3 regions of the Methylomonas sp. 2BW1-5-20 genome follow, and region 1 is predicted to be linked to each of the others. Evidence: riboswitches for the same ligand, from Rfam matches in the RefSeq annotation. Region 1 holds a riboswitch; each other region holds the start of a gene.

The links. Region 1 has a riboswitch for cyclic di-GMP ahead of ACH50O_RS13885 (hypothetical protein). Riboswitches for the same ligand answer to the same signal wherever they lie in the genome.
Region 2: linked by a shared signal. The riboswitch ahead of ACH50O_RS05135 (hypothetical protein) and the one ahead of ACH50O_RS13885 (hypothetical protein) in region 1 are both predicted to bind cyclic di-GMP.
Region 3: linked by a shared signal. The riboswitch ahead of ACH50O_RS21345 (VPLPA-CTERM sorting domain-containing protein) and the one ahead of ACH50O_RS13885 (hypothetical protein) in region 1 are both predicted to bind cyclic di-GMP.

What each region holds. Positions count from the first base shown of each region.
Region 1 is NZ_CP184127.1:3,032,436-3,040,443, forward strand. Features, by position in the region: gene ACH50O_RS13865 (ATP-binding protein) at 1-1,075, opposite strand, end outside; gene ACH50O_RS13870 (hypothetical protein) at 1,332-1,607, opposite strand; gene ACH50O_RS13875 (hypothetical protein) at 2,207-3,349, shown strand; gene ACH50O_RS13880 (hypothetical protein) at 3,839-4,687, shown strand; cyclic di-GMP riboswitch class I at 4,737-4,824, shown strand; gene ACH50O_RS13885 (hypothetical protein) at 4,905-5,954, shown strand; gene ACH50O_RS13890 (TlpA family protein disulfide reductase) at 6,346-6,834, shown strand; gene ACH50O_RS13895 (DUF4266 domain-containing protein) at 6,840-7,064, shown strand; gene ACH50O_RS13900 (DUF3570 domain-containing protein) at 7,051-8,008, shown strand, end outside.
Region 2 is NZ_CP184127.1:1,114,905-1,122,912, forward strand. Features, by position in the region: gene ACH50O_RS05120 (reprolysin-like metallopeptidase) at 104-2,992, opposite strand; gene ACH50O_RS05125 (hypothetical protein) at 3,400-3,951, opposite strand; gene ACH50O_RS05130 (hypothetical protein) at 4,168-5,292, opposite strand; cyclic di-GMP riboswitch class I at 5,756-5,833, shown strand; gene ACH50O_RS05135 (hypothetical protein) at 5,871-6,710, shown strand; gene ACH50O_RS05140 (hypothetical protein) at 6,782-8,008, shown strand, end outside.
Region 3 is NZ_CP184127.1:4,642,568-4,650,575, reverse strand. Features, by position in the region: gene ACH50O_RS21360 (hypothetical protein) at 1-402, opposite strand, end outside; gene ACH50O_RS21355 (VPLPA-CTERM sorting domain-containing protein) at 753-1,517, opposite strand; gene ACH50O_RS21350 (cytochrome c peroxidase) at 1,562-3,820, opposite strand; gene ACH50O_RS21345 (VPLPA-CTERM sorting domain-containing protein) at 3,928-4,944, opposite strand; cyclic di-GMP riboswitch class I at 5,262-5,337, opposite strand; gene ACH50O_RS21340 (methyltransferase) at 5,664-7,529, opposite strand; gene ACH50O_RS21335 (group III truncated hemoglobin) at 7,546-7,953, opposite strand.

The DNA of each region.
Region 1 (8,008 bases):
CCTCGGCAGCGTTATTCAGAATATTGATAATGGAGTGCGTCACAGTACGCTCCGCAATCACGCGCGCGTCCATATCCACATCCGGCGATATAAATAACTTGAGCCGGGTAGCAGCCTTATGCGTTCGCCATTGCCCTAGCACCTCGTCGATATACTCGCTCACCAGCATCACTTTGCCGGATTCCGCCCGCATCTCGCCTGCCGAGGCGGACATCACGGACAAAGCCTGTTTGCAGCGATCGATCTGCTGCTGCACAATCACCAGCTTCTGATGCAGATCGGGATAACGATGTTCCGACAGTTCTTCCGCCATTTCATGCGTCAATATCGCAATCGTACCCAGCGGCGTCCCCATATCGTGCGCGGCGCTAGCGGCCAAGGTACCCAATGACACCACCCGTTCGTCGCGTAATGCACTCTCACGCGCATCAGCTAAATTGCGCTCCCGCTCTTTCAGCGTTTTGGAGAGTTCGACCACGAAAAAAGCCACCAAGCCGGCGCTAAATACAAAACCAAACCACATACCAAATACATGCAAATTGAAATAGCGCCGGTCGTTCATCAAGTGCATTTGCAGCGTCATTTCCGGCGTCATCTCAGCCATTGCCGGATGCGCAATATGCGGCTCCACAGCCGGCAAGGGTACGTTGTAGGCGATCAGTACCGTGTACACACAGGACGTAATGATCACCATATTCCAGGCATAGGCCTGCGGCAACATGATGGCGGTCACGATTAAAGGCAGCAAAAACACCCAAATGATCGGGTTGGAGGCACCACCCGTCAGATACAGCAAATAAGCCAGTGCCAGCACATCCATACAGATTTGCGAAAAGATCTCGTGCTCGGTGACCTCTTCCGGCGTTCTCAGCCGCAACCAAGTGTATAGATTAAGAATCGAAACCGCAAAAATCGCCAGCCATAGCTGATTTTGCGGCAAGTTAATACCTAAACCATTCACCGCGATAAACACCGCGACGGTTACGGCAAACAGCATCAAATTCCTGAGAATGTATAACCAGCGCAGGTTTTCCCGAATGGATATTTCGGCTTTAGGCAGGATATGTGAAAGCATAAATGTTGAACGGATTGAGCTAGGGGTATGGAGCGCATATTAACCCGGTTTGCCCGATGCACTAACAGACAAACCGTATCAAACCTCGAATGGCAAACAGTTTTAAACTCACAAAATCATGGATAAACACGCTACAAATTGACCGGAGTCCGCGACTCAGCTCAAACAAGATTTACCGTGCGTCACACCGTGAAATAACGAATCAAACCGCAAAGTGGGCTATACCCTCTACAGTTATACTTCTGACCCGGCGAACTCAGGCTCTGGCCAAACTCCAACCGCCGTTTTTATCGACCCATCGCATGCTCAACCAATACCAAAAAGTCATAGGCAGCATCATTGCAAACCATTCCCAATCATCAATCAAAAATAGCTTGGCAACCCAAGCGTTATTCTCAAAATAAAGCCCCCAGGGTACGCAATAAAAAGTAAAAACAATACTGCTCCAGATCAACAATAACGCTCCCCGGCGAGTTTCGATACTGGATAAGGCCAAAAACACCCATAACGGTGTTTTATCGGTTTTTTGCATGAATATCTCCTAGTTAATTTCCGTTCTATCCCGGCTTGCCACAAAATAGCAACAAATCGCAGCAAAATAAAGGCCAATACACACTTGCTTCCAAAAGCCGCAGACAGTGCAGCCAACTCCAACTGCGAAATCATGCCGAATCGAATTCTTACGCACCACCAAACACGAAACTCAAACCGACTCAAAAACTTTCAGTCGCACTTTACTAAAAACAGTACTTGCCGAGGCACACACAGAGAAACGCACAAACAAGGCAAATGCCGTATTTATGTAGTTATTTAACATAGTTTTATTTTTAACCTCCTTAGACATAGCGGTGAAACGGGATATACCGGGCGCAATCATACTGGCTTAAATATTGCTTTTAAACAAAGGCTCACATCGTCTCCTTATCAGAAGCGGGAAGAAGCTCAGACCTAAAGCTAGGCCAGCCTTCGCATTCTGAACAAACCCAGATACCGATTGAGCATGCCTTGGCAGTACAACCACCGGGCAAACTGCGAGAGAGATCAAGCTTGCAGCGTTCGACAACCAGGGGGCGTGCCAACCAGGAAGGCAGAAATGTATTCAATTTTTCTTAAGTTCTTTTAGGAGTAAACATGATCGATCAAACACCAAACACCCGCCCCATCAAGACTAAAAACAGCTTAACGGCGAAACTAAGCCTAGGTATCGCACTTGCTGTGTTAGGCGCCGGCCAACAAGCTTTCGCGCATGTGGAATATTACGACCTCAATCAAGGTGCACAAATCGGCGATTTGACGACTGCCGGCAAGGCAGCATCTAAAATTCAATACGGCGCAACACCCGCGGCAGTATTGGCATTGGGCGGATCAAGCCTGACAGCTGCCCAGCGTGCCGCCAACGGCATCGGCGGCGCCATCAGCGCGACCAGCGACCGCCCTTTAAATAATCCAAACCTTTGGAACGCGACCAACCAATCCTATACCGGCGTCGGCAGCTTTACCAATGTAAATTACACCTCCGCCGCCAGCTCGGCGACCGTTGACGTGAACGATGTCACCGACTACGGTTGGGGTAATGGCACCAACCCCACACTGGGCGACAGCCACAAAGTTGACTTCTTCAACTTCCGTCTGGACCAAACCTCGAAGGTCACCATTAAATGGAACGTGGACTCGGACGGAACCTATATTGACTCTGCCTTCAGCCTATATAGCGGCGTACTGAATTACCAGGGACACGACGATGCCAACGAAAAACTTAATCCGGTTGTCGTGCCTGGCGGCAAAAGACAGGATGCGCTCGATTCGCAAACAGCGCCAGTCGATTCCCAAGGCATAGCCTCGTCATACCGCAATACCCTGAGCAACACTCAAAGTTATGTCGGCCAGTTCAATGCCTTGGCCAACTGGGGTCAATCCAACGTTTCCGGCGACTGGGGTAACATCGCGTTCTTAAAAGCCGTCAACGGAAATGCTGCGTCAGCAGCGGGATTTAGCAGCAACGCCGCCGATACCTTAGAAACTTTGGTCATCACTCTGACAGCCGGCAACTACACTATTGCTGCTTCAGGCGCACTGAACGCGCTTGCCAACGCCTCTTTGGGCACACTGGGCTCGGTCGATTCATTCGGCTTAACCAACCTGCATGGTCACTTGCAGTTTTCCGCCGTTGCCACAGCCGCAGCCGTACCGGTTCCTGGCGCTGTATGGCTGTTCGGCAGCGCGATGTTAGGCTTCTTGGGCTTAAACCGCCGCAAAACAAGCGTCGCCGCCTAAGCTTTTTGCGATTTCAGCCGGCGGCGCAATGCCGACCGGTTTTTAGTTACGGACCACCAGGAGCAAGGATGCTCCTTCCTTCCCATTCCTAGCGCGACTATTTAACGCTAGTCGACTCAAGATCCTCACCGACTTTCCGAATAATACCAAATCGGCTGACGCAGCCACGCCAACCGCCAACCTCATAGCTATTTTGCAAAACTCCATGCACGAGCGATGGTCGCCATTTTGAAACTCGCCGCAAAATCAGGGGTAATGCCACAATCAAAATGCCATATAACACAGTTTAATTATTTAAAAACCAATAGCGAATACCCAAGCCAATAAAAACAATGCCTTACCGTTATGGCATGCGCATTGCTCAATGATAAGACACCCGCTTGACATGCGCCAGGACTTGGTAAAGAACCCTAGGTCGCACAGGACGCGAATTACAAGCTATGTCGGGGCGTAGACTGGCTTAACTGAACATTATTTAAGAGGTGATTAATGCTAAACAAATTTCTTTCCAAACGCAGCAGCGCCTTGGCGCTCTCTGTAAAGGCCTTGGGCGCCGCGGCATTGATTGCCGTAGCTGCGCCGGCGGCGGCGCATGTCGATTATGTGGATCTTAGCGATCCTTTCTTGTCCCCTGGCGGCGTCAATGGCGGCACCTTCAGCAACTACGGCTGGTATGACGGTACGACTCAAACTTTAGGTGATACGCATCAATTGGCTCAAGGCCAGTTTTTTAAATTCCACTTGACCCAGGATTCAAAAATAACGATTAACTTCAGCGACGACGGCAACACCGGCTTGCTAAACCCATCGTTCAGCCTGTACGCCGGATTGCTACCCGATGAGGCGCATGATGACGCCACTACCGATCCGTTAAACCCTAACCACTTCGTCGCCACACCAACACCTCACACGGTATACGATGCGTCGCCGGTGGATAACGGTGTGACCACGGACGCCGCCGGTCATGTCTCACCCTTCCGCGACACAGCCAATATTCACAATTTCAAAGGGCAATTCGATGCCCTGCACGATTGGAGTATGGCGAATGAAGAAGGCGCATGGGCAGTCATCCTATACCAAACTCACGTAGCCACTACTGGCGGCGCCAACATTGCCACCTTAAGCAATTACTTTCTGCGCGCCGGCGATTACACCATCGCCGCGGCGGGTAACGTGAATTGCGGTAGCAACGTAAGCTGCCCGAACACCAATTTGCCCGGCACCATTTCCTTGAGTGTCACTGCGGTTCCGCTACCGGCTTCCGCTTGGCTGTTCGTTAGCGCCATAAGCGGTTTTTGGCTCAATCGCCGTAACAAAGCGACTTACCAAGCCGCTTGACACAGTTTAGTTAACGGAATTTGGATAGAACAGGACGTTCAACCAAGGACGGTACTATCGCCACATCCACCGCGAGGTGGAGTCGGAAAGCCACGGATGCTGAGCTGGGAGAGACTCAGGATGGCCGGGTTGCAAACGACTGGCTTCCCATTAAGACGGTAACTTAATCGGGAACCTAATCATGACAACATATAAAAATGTAAAAAGGAAAGAAGTTATGAAATCTTTTGCTCTAAAAGCATCTATGTTAGGAATCCTGGGCGGTATGGCACTGGTTTCCGGATCGGCAATGGCGCACGTCGGTTACGGCAGCGCCTTATATCAAGGCGCAGGCACATACGACCCACTCACCGGCACCACTGCAGTCAGCAGCGCTTACGGCGCGGCCAGCAACTTCACCGCAACCGCATCCAGCAACGGCGGTTATCTGGCTGGCTTGAATCCTGATAGCCTGGGCAACACCCACGACGTCCGCTTCCGTTACTTCATCCTGAACAGCGACTCTCTCGTAAGTTTCACCATTAACGGCTTGAGTAACAGCAACGGCGCCAGCACTTTGAACCCAGGGTTTTCTTTGTACAAAGGCGTTGTTCCAGGAGCTTCACATGACGGCGTGGGCGATGTGGCTTCGGTAGCTACCGATCCGGATACTGCGGCTTATTTGGCAACTGCCAAAGATTTCGCTTCCTGGTCCCCATTTGCCGGCGTCAACGGTTTGCGCGGCGGCGCGGCCGCAGGCACACCTAGCAATCCGACCGGGCTGTGGGGCGTATTCGATACCAACGGCAATATCACCACCGGTAATAACGGCACCACCGGCGCGACCGACACTCATGGCCCCAACTACCTGGGCGGTTTGGATACACCTAAAGTGGCCACCATCGTATACACAGGAATTTCCGGTGCCGACGCAGCAACCGGCTCTAGCTTCACCAACTCTTCCGGCGGCACTACTGCAATCCTGGGTGCGGATGGCTTAGTTGACAACAAAGTCAGTTGGTCAGGCCAACTGGCGGCAGGCATTTACACCTTGGCGATTGGCGGCGCGAACGGGGCTGATTACGCTCAGCTTTACAGCGATATTTTCGCTGGCGGCGCCACTGCAGGCAGTTCATTTGCTGCCGCTTATACAGCTGACCGTTTAGCCCGTAGTTTGAGCATCACCGGCTTCCAAGTTACTGCGGTGCCACTGCCTGGCGCAGCGTGGATGTTTGTATCCGCGATGATCGGCTTCCTGGGCTTGAACCGTCGTAAAAGCCACGCTTAATTACCCTTGTTACTGCCTAAACACTGCGTTTTTCGGCAAATAAACCTTGGGAGGAAGCGTTAAAAAAATGGATAAGCAAGATGCAATAACTCACTTGCTTATCCAGATTCAAGGAGCAGGCTTAGGCCTGCTTTCTTTGTATTCGGCAATTTCAGTTCAAATCTCGGCGCCCGACATTCGGCGAACACAACGCAAAACGCTGCTATTTGAAGTGCAATGACTGCAAGCAACCTTAACGAAACTTCTGAGTTCACCAATAGCCCAAATAGGGCGGGACGGCGAACAGTGCAACAGCAACGGACAAAAATCACTAGCGCCAAAATTTTGATGATTAGGCATTGAGATCCTTGATGTTAAAATCAGCCGATTACCCCGTTAATATTGTAAGCCGATGAAATACCTAAACACCTTTGCCGGACTGATATTGCTAGCCAGCCCCGTATGCCATGCAATACAGGAAGGACAAGCCGTACCAAACTGTCCCGCCGTATTGGAAAACCAGCAAGCACTGGATTTTTCGGCCTATAAAGGCAAAGTGATACTGATAGATTTTTGGGCGACTTGGTGCGGACCTTGCCAAAAGTCCATGCCTTTTTTAAACACCCTGCGCAACCAGCATCAAAACGAAAATTTTGAGGTGATTGCGATCAATGTCGACGAAGACAGCGATACTGCACGTCAATTTCTGCAAGCCCATCCCGTGGATTACAAAATGGCCTTTGATGCCAAAGGCGAATGCCCGAGCACTTTTGGGGTACAAGCCATGCCTTCCTCGTTTTTTATCGACAAAACCGGCAAGGTTCGCAACATTCACCTGGGCTATCGCGACGGCGACCAGACCCATATTCGCGAACAAATCACCAGCTTGCTCGCCGAGTAGCCTACATGCGTATCGGTCTTTTAGCGCTAAAACTGCTGGTGTTAGCCGGCACCTTAAGCTGTCAGGGATGCACCAGCGTATCGCCTTGGGAAAGGGGCAATCTGGCCAAAGAAGAGATGGCGCTGGATCCTAACCCCAAATTAAATCATCTGCGCGATCACATTTTTACCAGCAGGGAAGCCTCCCAAGGTGGCTTGACAGGTAGCGGGGGGGGTTGTGGCTGTAATTAAGCCTGAAAAGCATGCTGCTTTAGCCGCTCTAACGTCCGCCGCCCTTAGCCTGCCTGGGTTGAACGCCATCGCGGCGGTGCCTGTCACCAAAGCCGAAGGCAGCGTGGAGTATGGACACTATCAAGAAAGTAACAACCGGATGCGGGTGGATATTTACCATGCCGATGGTATCGTGCCGCTGACCGATCGTTTGGAGTTGAATTTCAGCTTGGACAGGGATACCTATACCGGTGCCTCGCCAGCTTATAGCGTCCCGGAAATCATGACCAAGGATGCCGATCCGGGTGCTTGGTGGATCGCGAGCGGCTCCCCCGGCTTTTTCCAACCCGGCGACGAGGGTTGGCAAAAAGCGGTGGTTAATCCTAATCCTTTAGTTTACCCGACAAACATAGACAAAAACGGTAATAATTGGTATGCGCCAAACGATCCGGTACTGCCGCTGACTTATTACAAAGCGGACGTCATTTCCTCCGCCAGCCAAACCACGGCACGCGGTTTAACTCAAGAAGGTCTGGAACAATTTGCCGCTTTTCAGGCTATAGCGTCTGTCTCCGACAAACTGACCGCTTATCGCGCCTTGTTGAATGTGCCGATCGAACACAGCCGTACCAAACAAGTCTTCCAGACTCAGCCTTTAGAGACGCGAAGCCAGCCGACCGTCGGCCTGAAATATTATTTCGATAACACGACGCTAGCCCTCTCCGGCGGCTTATCGGACGAGCCGGATTTTGTCTCCAATTTCGGCTCGGCGAATTTAAGCCAAGAACTGAATAATAAATTAACCACCTTGTCTTTAGGTTACAGCGTCACCGGCAACAGTATTTGGCGTAACGCCGGACATTCGCATGCCCCGGCCCTGACGCAAGGCAACAAATTGCCGCACATTATTTCCTCGGATTGCGCCGATCCCAGCGTGGACTGCGCCGCAAATCCGCGGCTGGACG
Region 2 (8,008 bases), 1.9 Mb from region 1:
CCTTTTGTTACAAAAGTGCGAGCTACAAAAAAGCCGTCGACGCTTGACGAATCGACGGCTTAAATTTGTAAAGCTGTTTAAAGAAAGCGGCTGTAAGCTCGGCTTATTTCAGTATCGGAGCAGCAACAGTGGCTGGCATAAAGTTAGCCACTATGGGCGCGGTGTAATTCACCGATTTGGCCTGATCCGAGCTACGCGCTGAGTCGCTCTCCGGGTAGCCGCAGGGATCGCCCTTGCATTGCGTGGTCAACGCGGGCGCACTGAAGTACATGATCACGGGCGATTTATAGCTCATGATAGTACCGAAGGAGCCTTGATTACCCCAAGCATAAGAATAGTAAAACACGCCCGAGGCATTGGAATATTCCCGGTCATGTACCAAGCCCAAGGTATGCCCGATTTCATGGGTATAGGTATTAATGGCGCAGTAATAGCCTTTTTGTGCATCCTTCGAGCTGCCGTCGCCGATGGTGCCGTAGCCCAGCCATTTATTAGCAGCTGAACCGTTCGCAAACTCAAGGTAGGTCGTACCGCAAGAGCCATGGGTTTGCGCATACAACGGCCTGAACAAAAACACCAGATCCGCCCCGTACTGAACCCGTTTTGCCGCTACCCCGGCAAATACGGTTCTATCGTTGGCCAAGTCATCCAACGCTTGGGAGTTACTGACGCTTTCACTGTAGTTGGTGGGCTCGGTGTACACCACGCGTAAGGTCATATTGATGCCGGAATCCTTGTAAGCTTGATTGCTGGCAGTGGTCAACAACGCGATGCGTTGCTTCGCATAATCCGCCGATTGACCGACCGTGGTATACAGCATCATCACATCCACTACCGGGCCAGTCGATGTACCACCGCCCCCGGCATTGTTGCCGGAGTCGATGCCGCCCGCTTTTGCCGTGTTCAAAGCGGCTAGGGCTTGATCGTAGTTGGTCTTCGCGGTTTGCGCCGCCGCCGTTTTCTGATCCAAAGTAGCTTTGGTGGCATTGATAGTGGCTTGTAACGCGCCGGTGTTGCTCTTGGAACCGGCAAGCGCCGCGTTGTAATTGGCGGTTGCAGCAGCTAAATCGGTGACTGCGTTGTTGAAGCGGGTTGTCGCCGAAGCCAACGCGGCGGAGGCCGCATCGAAACCGGCAATGGCGGTACTATTTGCAACCGCCGCGGAATTGTAGTTGGCGATCGCTTTATTTAACGCGGTTTGCAAGGCTACGGCCGCATTGACCGCCGCAGTGTAAGCTGTGTTGGCGCTGTTTGCGGTCGATGCCGATTTATTGTACGCACTGCTTGCGGCCGTATAAGCACTGCTTGCAGTTTTATAGGCAGTCGATGACGCTTGATAATTGGCATTAGCCGTTTGCGCATTTGCCGCCGCCGCGTTGTAGTTGTCGGTCGCTGCCGCCAGGGCGGCATTGGCGTTATTCAGCGTCGCGACCGCGGCGTCGTATTTGGCTTCGGCGTCGCTTGCCGCCGTATTGGCTTTAGCGACAGCTGCGCTGGCAGTCGTTTTCGCATTCGCTGTTTTGGCGTTAGAGTACTGGGAGTTGGCAGTGGCTTGTGCCGTGTGCGCCACATTTAACGCATTCTGCGCTTTGCTCACTGCTGCGTTGGCCGTTGTTACTGCCGACTGGGCCTTTGTTTTCGCGCTAGTGGCAGCCTTTAATGCGTTGGCTGCCTCTGTCTTGGCACTTTGATCCGCTTGCATTTTTGCGTTGGCGGCAGTTTTCGCGGCTAAGGCATCGTTCATCAGGGATTGCGCGGCAGCCTTTTCGGCGATTGCTTTATCCAGCGCGGTTTTCAGATTCGTTAGGGCGTTATTTTTGGTGTCATAGGCCAGCTGAGCGCTATTTTTAGCGTTCGTCGTAGTTGTTAAAGATGCTGCTGCCTTGTTTCTGGCGGCAGTAGCAGCAGTTAGTGCCACCGCTGCGCTATTTTTAGTGGTGGTGGCTTCTGCCAGGGCTTTGGCGGCAGTATTTTTTCCCGCCGTTGCCGCAGCCAGTGTCGATGCCAAATTCGCGGCGGCATTCAATTGCGTCGTGTATTGGGCAAGCAAGTCGGTATATTTCGTGACTTCAGCGTTAGCGGCATCCAGTGCTTTTTTCGCTGCATCTGCAGCTGCCTGTAGTTGATCGATTTCGGTTTGCGTCGCATTTATGCTCTCCGCGTTCAGCGCAATCTGATTAGATATCGCATCCGGCGGCGTAATTTGGTCATTGTCAAAACCGGCATGTTGCAGCTTCGCGGTATCGACTAGATATGTGCTGTTGTTGCTGGATTCTATGTTGTAGGTGCCGTCAGGCGTGGTCATCATGCCCATGGTGCCGGCCGCGCCTTGAGATAAATACACCCGGTAACCTTCACCTTCGTTTTGCAGATAGCCGACCCAGGTTTTGCTCCCGTCTGGCTCGGCGACCGTATGGTCGTGCGCGACATCGAATTGCCCCATCGGTAAATCCAAGGTGACGGACGATCCGTCATCGATCTTCATCATTTTATCGACGGGCAGGTCGATCGCCGTTACCGAACCAGCTGGGAAGTCTTTATATTTGGGGGGCAGCGGCTGCGTTTTTGCGTTAATGACTATCACGTCATCGGTGTTTGCGGTCAAGGCTTGGGGGGCGGCCGGCGCTCCCGCCGCCGCATTGCTCCTGCCGATGACGATCACGGTTTTAATCTGATCGCCTACGTTGATAATTGAATAGTTGTAGCCCGCCAGCAAGGACTTGACTGCGGTATTCCAGTTGTCGGCGGCAAGCGACTGCTGTACAAGGTCTCTGCTCAAGTCAGTGTTGATTTTAAAGCTAATGCCGGAACGTTGCGCCACCTGTGCTAGTGTTTCCGCCAGTTGGCTGCCTCTGGCGGCGTGATACACCGCCACGGGTTGTACTTTTAATAGATCGCCTTTGACGTGAACCTCTGCATACGCGGTGGCGGAAAGAACGAGGGCGATAGCCGCAGCCCATACAGCATTTTTTACGGCATTATGCGTTTTCATTTCGGTCACCTTATTGGATTAAAATTACTGAGCAATCCAACCGATCCAACTCAGTAAAGTTTTGTTTGATAAAGACTCTAAAATAGCGTTTCAAAACAGTCATTTTCGTGACTATGCCGCCGCTAGTTTTTCCCTGTCTGAAGCCAAGTGGTGCCCCGTTTTTTTACAGCACACCCTATGCCAGCAAGGCTAAGCTGTTTGGCAAGAAATTACCGTGATCAAACAAGGTTTTTCAGCGATTAGCGGTGTCTATCCGCTATAAATTACAATATTTGTGAATTCCGTTTGGTCTTTAACTAAATGTCATGATTTCTTTAGTCTTTAGTCTTTAGCGGTGACCAACTATTCACTAATTATGCCCATGGCAATAGGTCTCCTGCGGCAACCGCTGGGGATGTATGTTTGCGTTACACCAACAAATTATTACTCTCCGACTGCTCCGGGAAGCTCTCGGGTAATAGGTATTTGGTTCGAAAGTACTGCTCTAGCCAAATACGCGTGTCGGTGTGACGATGCGGGGAAGCATCGCTAATGTGGAGCAAACGTTGGCGAACTACGTGCTGCGGCAATAGCAGCAATTCTACGTCGCTCATAGCCACAAACTTTTCCGGCCCGGCGGTGCGGCGGTTTAAAATTTCGAATAGTTGGTGTTTTTTCAGCCCCAATTCGGCATTTATTTCGTCACTGAATTCCAAAAACAGCGGTAGCAGTTCGCAACCGGTAAAACTTTCGTCCAGCAGGTGATGCAGGCGGTTTAAAAGATGACGGACGGCAAAACGATATAACTCGGATTCGCGGACGAACAGCCGTGCCGCGGCAATACGAACGGCATCGCGATCCGCATTGCTAAGGCGGATGGAGACGATGTTTTTTTTGTCGTCTAGACTCGACTCTTTAGCTTTCAATGGATGATCCTTGTCACTGACCTTCTGATTATCCGGTAACAGTAAATCACTCATGTTACAGTTTTATAACAATGGTCGAGTTTTATGGGTGTTTTCGTGCGGCAGGACGGATTTCGACCTTAGCTAACAAGCTTAGGCGACTCGGCCGGATGGCTGCGCAAGCTGGCTAAAATCCTATTTTCGGGTATGCCGGAATAGTCGCTAAGCGTGTCGGAGCTATTTGTCCCCGCCCGTCGTTGTCATATAACAGTTATCAAGCTTTCTGCGCCATTACTCGTTTGATGCCACATGTCTGATCGGCGTACAGGCGGGGCAGGTGACTTGCAGCAATTCTCCGCTATGACGATGCCGTAATGGTCTAGCGCGGCCGTCGAGTTGATTCATATCCTGGTATAGCTGATTTTCCCGGCCGATCACTTCCCGCTCGTGTTCGAACGGATACAAAGTCTGGCTCATGCCGCCGGTGTCGATAAAGTGTTCGGCATCCAACAGCATCAATTTAGCGTGCAGTAACTCATGCAACAAGGCGTCGGCCGGGGAGATGCCGCAGGCCGGGGTACTGTCGCAGCCCGGATCGTTTAGCAATTGCGCGCCCAATCGGGTATCGAAATAGATGGTAGCGCTATCCACGCCAAATTGATTGCCCCAGGCTTCGGTCTGCCAAGTCCCGGCTTGATATTTCAGGCTTAATTTTTGTCCGCGAAGCTCGTTAATCAAACTGATGATTTGCGGATAGTGCGAGTAATACGCCGCGATTTCGCTTAAATCGGCGGAAATGGTTTTCGGGTCGGCGGAGTTGGCTTGATAGCTATTTTGCAAGAAGCTTGTAATAGCGTCGGCCGCGGCGCTATCGCCGGGTAAACCGGTCTGCTTTGCCGTGTATGCGGCAAGTACCTCGGCGGCGGTCGGCGGTTGGATTCGCCGCAGACGGATGACCGGGCTGCCTTGTTCATCCAATGCCATGTTGGTCTGCAACTGATTACCTGGCTTGATGAGTTGGCCAGCGACCGCTTGTAACGGCTGAGCACTGTACAACTCGTCCGCTGTTACCGTGCGCGTCGTCGCCAGCATGCCTACGCAAAAACTCAAGACCAAACCGACGTTGCGCCGCCGGTTGTTGGCGGGCGCCATATCTCGGCTGCGGCTGTCTTCCTTTAAATACAGGCCGTGGCGCCGGGCAATGTCCTGCAATTCGATAAATGCAGCCGGACCGGTTTTACCTAAATTTGCCCTGCAAACCAAGGCCGGTTTGCCGTCGATGATGCAGGGATGCAGAAAATGATGTGCCGGGTACTTGAGATACCAGTCCTGCAAGGCTTTGGCCAATCCGGCCGTGTCGATAGCGTGTGCTTGTTCCGTGTAGGCCTGGTCAAGAAGCTTTCGAGAGTCTTCCATGTTTAATGTCCTTGGGGTGCTGGCTGTATGGCGAGATGTTGCTTAAACCAAAACTTTAGCAGTCCGAGCTGCAGTCCGGCAAGGCTTGAACTTAGAGGCAAGGTGCTACGCGGCCGCTACGGTCCGTCTCTTCTTATCGTCCGCAAAGGCCAGTAATTCCGCAGAGTATCGGCTTCCTTCAGACATTTTCATTTATTGGCCGCGCCGGCTGGGTGTTAGTCGAGGTAATACATTTCACGAAATTGTCATAGTCGTGTAACCGAAACCGTCGATTTGGTTTGGAATAATTCGCCGCAATTGAGGGTGGCTGGATACGGATTGGCTGCCTCGTAGTTGGAGCAAAAAGGAGCAGGGACGGCATGCAAAAGGAGTGGGCGATGGAAGAGGTTAGGGAGTAGGTAGTGGCAACAAACAAAATGGTAGCGGGGAGAGCGGCACCGTCTTGGTGTTAGATAGTTAGGAAGCGTGTAAAAGCCAAACTTGTCGCGAGGCAAGGACGGAAAGCCAACGGGCCTTGGAGAAAGGCGGCTGGGTTGTCACCTTGTGTTAATCAATTTTTTAAACATAAGGATAAACAAATGAAATTTACGAAAACTTTGGTAGCGGCAGCTCTGTTGGTCGGTGCTTCTGGCGCGCAGGCGTCTGTGCAATTGTCAACCGATGCATTTAAAGGTGGTTCAGAGTTTATCTTGACTTTGTGGGACCAAGCAGGTGCCAAATCCTATACTTTAGATTTGGGCTTGACTGTTGCGGCATTCAAAGCCGACGTAACCGCACCACACTCTTGGACTATTTCCAGCAGTACTGATGCAAATTTCGCTTCAGTTTTATCTAATGCGGATTTTGCAGGTCTTCAGTACAGTGTAGTCGGCGGTCAACAAAAAGCTTCATCTGCAGCGGAATATCCTACTGTCGGATACGGTTTGTACACCACGCTCAATTCGCAAAATACTCAAGCCGATTTACAAGGTAGATACGGAACTGCAAACATGACCAACTTGAATGGTTCTCTGCAGAAATTATCTACCTATTTGGGTGTGGTTAATACAGCTCAAGGTGGTGTGGTTGATGTGGCTCAAAACCTGAGCGATTTTCAGACATCCGATAAACCTGCATATGCTGGCAAAAACTGGAGCGGCAACATCGGAGGAAGTATGGGGGGCGTCGCTAGCAACCTGGATCTAGTTGGTACAGCAATGCATTTTGAGTATGTCGGCGGAAGCACAGCTTCTAAGCCCGTGTATACCGAATATGACAATGTCTGGAACTTTACGCTGAACACCGTTGGTGGTGTTACCACAGGTACGCTGACTTATGATGCGATCCCAGCTGCAGTGCCACTTCCTGCCACCGCCTGGATGTTCCTGTCCGGTGTAATGGGCTTGTTGTCATTCAAACGTCGTAAAAGCGCTGTTTAATCAAACCGTGCGCCGCACCGGCCTAGGCCGGTGCGGTCAATCTGCGATCAATTCTTTTAAGGACCTTAAAAATGAAAGTTAAAGCATTATCCGCAGCGATTGCTGTGTTGTCTCTCGGCGGTTTTTCACAAAGCTCTTTCGCTCTTGCGCCCAGCGCGACCATCAACCTGGAACTGAATATTTCCGGTGCCACAGCTCAAGATAACAATCTGGAAAGCTTGGTCAAAAACAATGTTTGTCAAGCAGGTACTTTTGATAAGTATCAGTACACCACGGTGACAACCGATTACACCGCTTTCACCTGTACTGTTAACAGAACTAAGGTTACAGGCTTGTCCGGTACTGGTGCCGTTAATGTATTGATCCGTAAGCGCTCCAATGGAGGATCGTCACAAGGTGTGGTGCCGTTGCTGAGCAACTTACCTATTTCTCAGCTGGCTATTATCGCGAGCGGCACTGGTGCTTGTACGTCCGCGGGCACCAATCTGTACAATTGCCCAACGTTGACCACCAAGACCTCTGACTTGGGAATTTCCGATGTTAACCCTGAGTTGTTCGTAGGTGTTAATACCGAAACCGACAATGGTTTTACTGCTGTTGATCCTGCGCAGGTTAAATCTAAACTGACTGTCACACCAGCTGCTGCCCTAGTATTCGGTGTGCCGGTTTCTTACAATTTGTATAAAGCCTTGCAAATCGCTCAAGGTCTGACCGCTGGTGGCGCTTGTACTGCAACTGTTGCTAACCCTAATGCGGATTATACCGAAGCTTGCTTGCCAAGCTTGACTAAGTCGCAAATCTCCGGTTTGGTATCCGGCAACATTTCGACCTGGGATCAGTTCACATTGTTCGATTCCTCGACAAGCAGTTATGTGCCGTTAACCAGCTTCCCTGGCGTTACCGCGCCCGATGATAATCTGGTGCATTTTTGCAAACGTATCGGCGGTTCCGGCACCGGTGCGCAGCAATATGCCAAATTCCTGAATACCCCATGTACTGAAAATGGATTGCCAGTTGCTTCTAATGCTGATACCGGTCCACAGGTAACCGATTTGTCAGGTTCCGGTGATATGGAAAAGTGTTTGGATGACTTCAGCAAAGGTACTCAAACCGCTAAAAACTACAAAAGCCCAACTTCAGTATTTTTCGATCCTAGTCAGCCAAACGATAATTATCTGATCGTTAACCAAGGTGCTGCTAAATCTTGGGCTTTCGGTCAGCAGTCGCTGGAGAAAAACCTGCCGGTTGCCAGCAACGGCAACAAATTGGCGTTTGACTACCGCTTCATCAAAATCGAC
Region 3 (8,008 bases), 1.6 Mb from region 1:
GGTGATGGTCAAATCGGCGGCACTCGTCAGCGATATCAGGCCGATATCCGAGCCGTGACCCATGCCCTGATGCGGGTATGAAGCGGCCGGCGAACGCTGCCAACCCATAGGCCCGACCGCTAATTCATAAAGTGGATCGGCTCCGGCTCCGATGGCATTGCCGCTGGAAACGACATCGCTGGCACCGGCACTTAAATCCGCGTACCACACCGCGTTCAGCTTGCCCGTATATGCCGGCGCGGCACTCCCGATCCAGGTGCCGGGCACGTACCCGGAGGCACCGGGAAATGCACCGCTGTCCCATCCGTTAGTGTTGTAGGCAACGCTGGCCTGGGCCGCGCCGCTGCCGAATGTGAAAGCCGCCAAAACCGCGACTGTATGTACTGCAGATAAAAGTTTCATAGCGTACTCGTGTCTAAAAAGCGTTTAAAAAATGGCTAAGCCATGGCAAATTGAGCACCGACGAAACAGCCTGTTTCATCTCCCCCATCCTTGTTCAAGCACCAGCCCGGTACCTCCTTTTCAATTGCCGTCCCGGCAATCGATGGCAGACGATTCCTTCGCTACCTGTTTTCCCGGCTTTGTTACCTTGGCCTATCCGTCCGCCGGGTCCCGCGACATGTCGAGCCAATCCATGCGGTATACCCATAACCAAAAGACGCTAAAAATCGGGCTAAAGGCGCGCGTCCTTGCGCTAGGTTAACGACCGGTTTTCTCCCTCCGGTCATCGAAAGGAGGGCATGAAAATATGCTTAGCTCATGCCGGCGGCGTGCTTTCTCCTGCCCATTAACGCCAGACTCGCCATCATGCCGCTCAAGAACAGCCAAGCTGCGCCGGGTAGCGGCACCGGCGAGGCGTCGGCCGACTCCAGATGCGACTGAATACCGGCTTGGGCATAAAGCTGTTGTGTGGCGCCCGCTGCCAGCGTGAAGTGCCAGGTCACGGTATTGGTTGCGGATTGTTGGTCGTCGAGATAGCCGGTAAACGCGGCGGCCGAGACATAATCGAAACCGGAAAGCGAACCGGCCCCATCCCAGTAATCGAAAAAGATGCTGCTGTTGGCGTACTCGCCGTGGACGGAGGCTTGTAAGGCGTAATTCAAGTTGACAGCCAGGCTGTAGCCATAAGGACCGCTATTGCTGAATTCGAGGCCGAACAGCCCGGTGTGCAAGCTGTCAACACTGCCGAGTACGGCACTACCAGTCGTTGTGAAGGTGCCGTTGAAGCTGCCGGTGACCGCGACCGCCGCCGGATTGGGACTGGGAGCTAGATACTGGCCATCGCCGCTGACGGCGGCATAAAAGCTAGAATCATCGCTGGGTTGCAGATAGGTTCCCAAGATATTCAAGCCGGTGTTGTCGCCCCCGGTTGGATTGGCGCTATCCAATACAGTGATGGAATAACTTAGGCTGACACGACTGTCGTAGCTGGCGGATGCCAGTGCTTGATCGACGAAGCTGAGGCTTAGCGCCAGCGCGATACCGGCGTTTTGTGGTTTAAAGATCGATGTTTTCATACTGGTTTCCAAAGGTTGAATTCAATGAATAAGCTGCCGGCCGCTTACTGTGCCGGCGTCAAGAACGGAGTTATCGGCGCTTGGGCCCCGGCGGCGCCGACTGCCGGCAGTATCAACACTTCGTCCCTGGCTAAGTCCGTCGCCAGAGGGTTGCCGGCTTCGACTTGCAAGGCATTACCGACATGGCCATGAGCAATCGTCAGTTGCGGATGGTCGAACGGCGCTTTTTGGTAACGCACCCGTTCGTCGGTCAGCGCATTCAAGAAATTGATCAGATCGGCGGTGTTTTGCGGGGCGACCAAATTGGTGGCGATGGGACCGATGGCCGCATGCAATTCGGGACTGGAGAAATTGCCGTGTCTGGCGTAAAACTCGATGACTTGCGTCAAGCTGGCCATGCCGCCGTTGTGCATGTAAGGCCCGGTCAATTCAACGTTGCGCAAGGTCGGCACCTTAAATGCCGCGTTGGTTGCGATGGCCATCTTGCTGCCGTTGCGGTTGGCCTGGGCGGCCGCGATAGTCGGGCTATAAGCCGTATTCGGATTGTTATTGCGGCAATTTTGATTGCGCGCCACCCCTTCCCTGCTGCCGTCCGCCTGAATGCCGTCGTTGGGCAGAAAAATATTGCTGATCGGCACAGTTAGATTGACCGCCAGCGGTATTAAAAAATCGCAGCTGCGCACGTTGTCCACCGGCAAATCGAAGACCCCGGCGCTATTGCCGGCAAGATATTCGGTGTATTGGGCCACGAACGATAGTGGCTGACCGAAAGGATCGGCGCCGCCCAAACCAGGATCGGCATCCGGTTTGGTGACGCCCACGTTGCTATAACCCAAATCCATCAAGCGCGGCAGGTTCTGGCTGGTATTGTCGCGGGTTACCGGATTGACATATCGGGAGATGCCGGCGCTGGCCGCGATATTATTCGGGCCAAAGGCATTCGGGCCGTAGGCGATTGGCGTGGCCGGCGGTCCGAAAGTAGCGCCCGCCGTCGGCGTTACCAGCGCGGCGTTGGTGGCTACCGCCGCCAAGGACAGCGTCGGTCCGGCATGGCACAACGAGCAGTTATTGTTCACGAACAGACTAACGCCGCGCTTCAGCGACGCGACCAATGCCGGATCGGATACATTGGACCAGGTTGGAATCATCGCTGCATCCAATGGACTCAAATCCAGCGGTGAATGGTCGGAAACCAAGGTCGATTCGTACAACTGAATGGCCAAACCGAAGAACAGCGAAAAGTTGGCTTCCATCTGGTTATAGGCGCTACCGCCGCCGGCCGGAGCGCCGAATTTACCGACACCGCTATAAGACCAGTACTGGTTATTGAAGGCTTGGGTAATCAGGTTTTTGTAGGTGGTTTTCAGGCCCGGTTTCAGCTCGCTGCCGCTACTGGCGCTTAAGGCTCCCAACACGCTGTCTTGCGGATGCACTTGCTGTGTTTGTAGCGGTTGGCGGTTAAGTAGTTTGCGGCCGATGTCCGGCCAGGTACGGGCATGGCAGCCCATTTCGATGTCATTGAAAATCGGCGGCGCCACGGCTTGCGAAGCCAGCGACGAGTTGATCAGGTTAAGGCGTTGTTTGACCACGGTCTTGGCGTTGAGCTTGACCCAAACACCGGCTTCGGGATCGCGCGGTCCCCAGGGACTGCTGCCGTTGAAACTGTTATTGGCGCGGCCGTCCCAAAAATTGCGGTGGTTGAACACTGCGTTGATGACAGTCGGCGTGTTGCGCGGCTCGACTTTGCGGGTGCCGACGTGACCGACGTTGAATACCTCGCTGGCACTACGCTGACATTGGTCGTTGGCACCGCTGAATGGCGAGCTGCCGGTGAATTCGCCGCCGAAGGTGCCGGCGGAGCTGACCACATCGTCGGTGTTATACATCAACGTGCTGCTGTCGGTGACGTTGCTGAAACGTTGCAGCGGAAAATCCTCAGCCACCAAGGTGTGGTTGGGGCCGCCGTTGCCGGACGGCAATGCATCGAAGGTCTGGCCGGTTGGTAGCACCGAATTTTGTCCGGGATTGATCTGGTTCTTGAGACGGCCATCGGCGCCGGCGCTGAAATGGCAGGAGGCGCAGGCCTGACCGTCCGAACCGACACTTTGGTCCCAGAACAAGGCCTTGCCCAAGGTAATCGCCGCATTTTTATCGACGACGATAGGGCTGGCGCCATCCAGCAAACCAGGTACCGGCGGTACCGGTACCCCACGCAGGGACACTGGCAGCGGACCGGCTGCTTGCAGGGTCATTGCAGCAGACAGCAGAGCGCTGCCGCAAAGCATTCGATACATTGCATGCATAGGAAATTCTCGTGACTGATTTTTTACAAGTTTTCGGGTCCGCTCAGCCAAGCCGGACGCAAACCACGGAGGAGCGGCCTGCAGCCGGCGACAGCCAAACCAACGGTTTAAGCGACCAACACGCGTTTACGCGAACTGAATGCAAGGCCCACCAAGCCGGTCAACATCATCCAGACCGCAGCCGGCAGTGGTACCGCGTTGACGACCGTCAGGCTGGACAAATTGGACATATAGCGTCCACCTTTCAGATCGGACGGCACCACGGTGCGAAACACACCACTATTGCCCAAACCAGTGCCGAGTCCATCAGCCCAAGCGACCAAATCGCCTTGATTGCCATAGGCCGCCATGATTTCTTCCATGGAATAGACCGCTGTGTAGTTGTCGCTACCGGTTGCGATGACGTAGGAGGTTTTCAAGATGTTGGAATCGGTGGAGATGCCGGCAGCCACCAGCAAATCCCACATCGATACCCCGGTAAAGCCGGTCGTCGCGTTAACCACCAGTGAGCTACCGTCCGGTTTGGTGAATACGGTGGTTGGCGTCAACGAACCAGGCAGATTAGCCGTCGAATAGCTGCCAGGATTGCTAACCGCGCCGCCGACCGTGAATGAGCTGGAAATACCGCCAGCTCCGGCTCCTTGCCAGGCCACATGACCGACGTTCAAGCTACTCAAACCGTAGACGCTGGAACCGTCGGCGGCGATGACGCTTGGGGCCACCAGTGTGCCATTGCTGTCGCTGTAGGCGATGATGTCGTTGGCGACGCCAAAGCCGCTGCCGAGCAGGTTGCCCATGGCGTAAACCGTGCTGCCGCTGCTGCCGTTGGCCAGCACATAATCGCGCAGGATGTCGTTTTTCGCGTTGGAATCCTTGGCTACATATGAACTGATATAGCTGTATAACGAGACACCGGTATATGTATCGCTGCCGACGGTGACAGTTTTGACGGCACTGCCGTGACTGGCGGCGTAAGTTTGCAGATCGGCAATACCGAAATTGGTGGGGCTGCCGGCATTCAAAAAGCCGCTCAGCCTGACACTGGCATCGGCCGTTGCCGATAAGGACAATAAAAACGCCGACGCGATGACCACCGCGCGAATGTTGGATTTGCTGTTTTGCATAATGTTCTACCTTAAGATTGATATTGAGAGCCCTTGCGGGCGGTTAAATTGCGGCCGGGGGCCGCGGTTACTTGCCTGGTCCCACGCTAAACTTTCCGCGCACGGCAATTGCCAAAGGAGGCCAAGGCATAAATAGGGTTAACTTCCAACCTGGTATCGACAATTCACTTCGAATCTCGGCAATAACCAAGGCAGCAAGCAGCGATACGCTATTAGTGAGATGTAAAAATCCGTGCACGAAAAACTCCTGGCCCTAGGGCGGTCAAAATCAGCGATAAATTGTTTAAACACTTTGCCCCGCGCGGCACTCCGTGTTCAGAGGCAATCCGGCTAACTCTGGCGAGTTCCGTGATTTTCCGGCCCGGCCTTACGACCGGTGTGGCATGAACTGTTTTTGCGCGCCATCCGCCCAAACCCAAATGGGAAAAACGGCCTTGATTGAGACGGCGCAAAAAAGGTGGTGTCGATATAGCCAGCCTGGCGGCATCGACACCGGCGTTCCGTGCGGGACATCGGACCGGTGCATCCCTTGCAAGCGCCATCCCGGCTACTTGTCGCAGCGCTTGCCTGCACTACGAATTTCCTGGATTTGTTACCTTGGCGCCTCCGTTTGCCAAGCCACATTCCTTGTGGATTTGCCGTTCGCTGCCGCAAGTTGGGGGATTAGCGGACATCGATTGGTAAAATCATTCGTTAAGTTAATCCGCGAATTTCGGGGTCTAGTCCCTCCCCGGTTTTTGCAGCACCAGCCCGTACATGGACGCGAAGGCGTTCGGCTGCTGTTCCTCGAATCGGGCCCAGTTGGCGAGGTCGGTGCCGCCGGGATCTTGCGGAAAACCGGCTTGATACAGCGCCTGCAAAGGCATGGTCAGGCCGCGCATGGTGACGAAGCGCAGTCCCAGTTCGGCCAACTGTTGTTCGATTTGCGGCAGGCTGTAGCGATGTTCGTTGACGTGAAACACCAGATCGCGAAACATGCTGAGGTTGTAAAAATCCCGCCATTGCAGCAACGGTTTCAGTTCTTCGTGTTCGCCATTCAAGATTGCTTGGCGGAATTGCCGCATCCGCGCCGGCGTCGGCTGCCAGTTGTTTTCGGCGATCAGCCGCCGGGCGCGAACCACGGTTTGCCGCGCCGCTTCGCTGTACAAGCTCACCAACATGATGCCGTCGGGCTTTAGCAAGCCGGTTAAAATCCGCCAGCCCGCCAACGGGTTCTCCAAATGGTGTAAGACACCGCTGGCGGTGATCAGATCGAAGCGTTCTTTAAAGCCGTCCAGTTGGGTAATATCGGCCTGCTTAAAGTCGATGGCGTCGGCCAACCCCAGTTGCTTTGCCATGCGCCGGGCATAGGCCAGACTGGCCCGGCTGAGGTCTATAGCCAAATAGCGGCCCGTCTGGATTTGCCGGACCAGGGAAATGGGTTCCAACCCGGTGCCGCAGCCGGCGCTTAGTACATTCACCGGGCCATCGAATTCCCTCGGCAGATGCAGGCCGGGAGCGAAACCGGTCAGCCAGCGTCCGGCGCTCAAGCGCTGATGGGCAATAGGGTCGCGTTGCCAGCGCGGAAACGGGTTTTCTTCGTATTGCCGGCGTACTTGTTCGGAAAGCTCGCTGCCGATGCCGGTAAGACTTTCAATATCCGCGGCCAGGATGCGTTCCGCCAAACAGGCTTGCCATTCCTTTACCAAGGGCTGTAAATACGGTTTCCAAACGACGGAGGCTTGAGTGAACAAGGCACGGCAATCGGACAAGTCCAAGCCGGAGCGGTACAGCGAGTGATAGGCTAACGCTGGCTGCCATGCCGGCTCGGAAGGCAAACTCAGGCCGATATCCAACTGCCGCCGCAACAGCCCGACAATGGCGGTTTCCTGTTCGTCTTCGGCTATCGCATATTCGGTCAGCCAACTGTAGCGGGCCAGTGCGCCGATGAACTCCCACTCCACCTTGCCCGGCCGGGCAATTTCAGCTGCCTTAGCCGGTACGGCGTAAGTCAACAATAGTGCCTTGCGCAAGCGGCGCAGCACCGTTTCGAATGCCGGCAACGGAATCAAACTGCCGCGCAACAGCAGTAAAAACAACGGCATTTGCATCATCGCCCGCAACCGGCCCTGACGTAAGGCACTGACGGCTTGCTTATCGTCGCCGGATAATAAAAGCTCGAACGCCTGACGAAAAACCGAGTCCTTCAATAGCGACCGGGCGATTTCCAACGCATATTCGGAGACATCGCTCTGCGCCATCACACTACGCAATGCGCGCCGAAATTCGGCGGAATCGGGCAAATGCGCATCGCCGGCTTTGAGTAACAGCAAAAAGTTGCCGCGCGCTTCCACATCGTTGGGCAAGGTCAGCAGCAGTTGAGTCTGGTAGGCCAGAGCCTCGCCGACATCGCCATTCCGGTACAAGGCGAAGGCAAAATTCGCCAATGCCTGCCGGTAATGGGGCCATAGCCTGACTTTACGTGAGCCGTTGCCGACAACCGACCGCAACAGCGCGGCCGCCCGGCCGTAATGGTGTTGCCGCATCGCCTGCATGCTTTCGCCTAGCAGTCGGCTCCAAACCGGAAATTGCGGATTCTGGCTCATCGCTACATCCACTGCCTTAGTCGCCGGGATTGGCGCAAGAGCTCGTCCGCGCCGGGTTGTAGTCGAAGAACATCCCGACCTTAAAGCTTTCCGCCATATGCTCGGCGCGGGCAATGGCGCGCTCAGCGGCTTCCGCCGGCAATACTTCCCTGGCCGTTTGCCTGAAGTGTGCAAGCCAAATGTCGAAATGTTCGATCTGCAATGGCAGGCGGGTGTGGATGGGGTAAGGACTACCTTGATAGCGGTCGGTGTTTAGCAGCGTCCGCGACCAAAAGTTTTCGACCACACGGTGGTGATCGTCCCAATCGTGGATGGCACCGTCGAAGATGGCTTTTAGCCTGTCGTCGGCCGCCGCGTTTTCATAGAATCGGCGCACCAGTTCGGCGATTTGTTGTTCCGTAACCTCAGTGTTTTCGGTATTCATCGCGACCTCTTGGTAACAACTGATTTGCGTGATCGGCTGTAACCGATATCAAGGA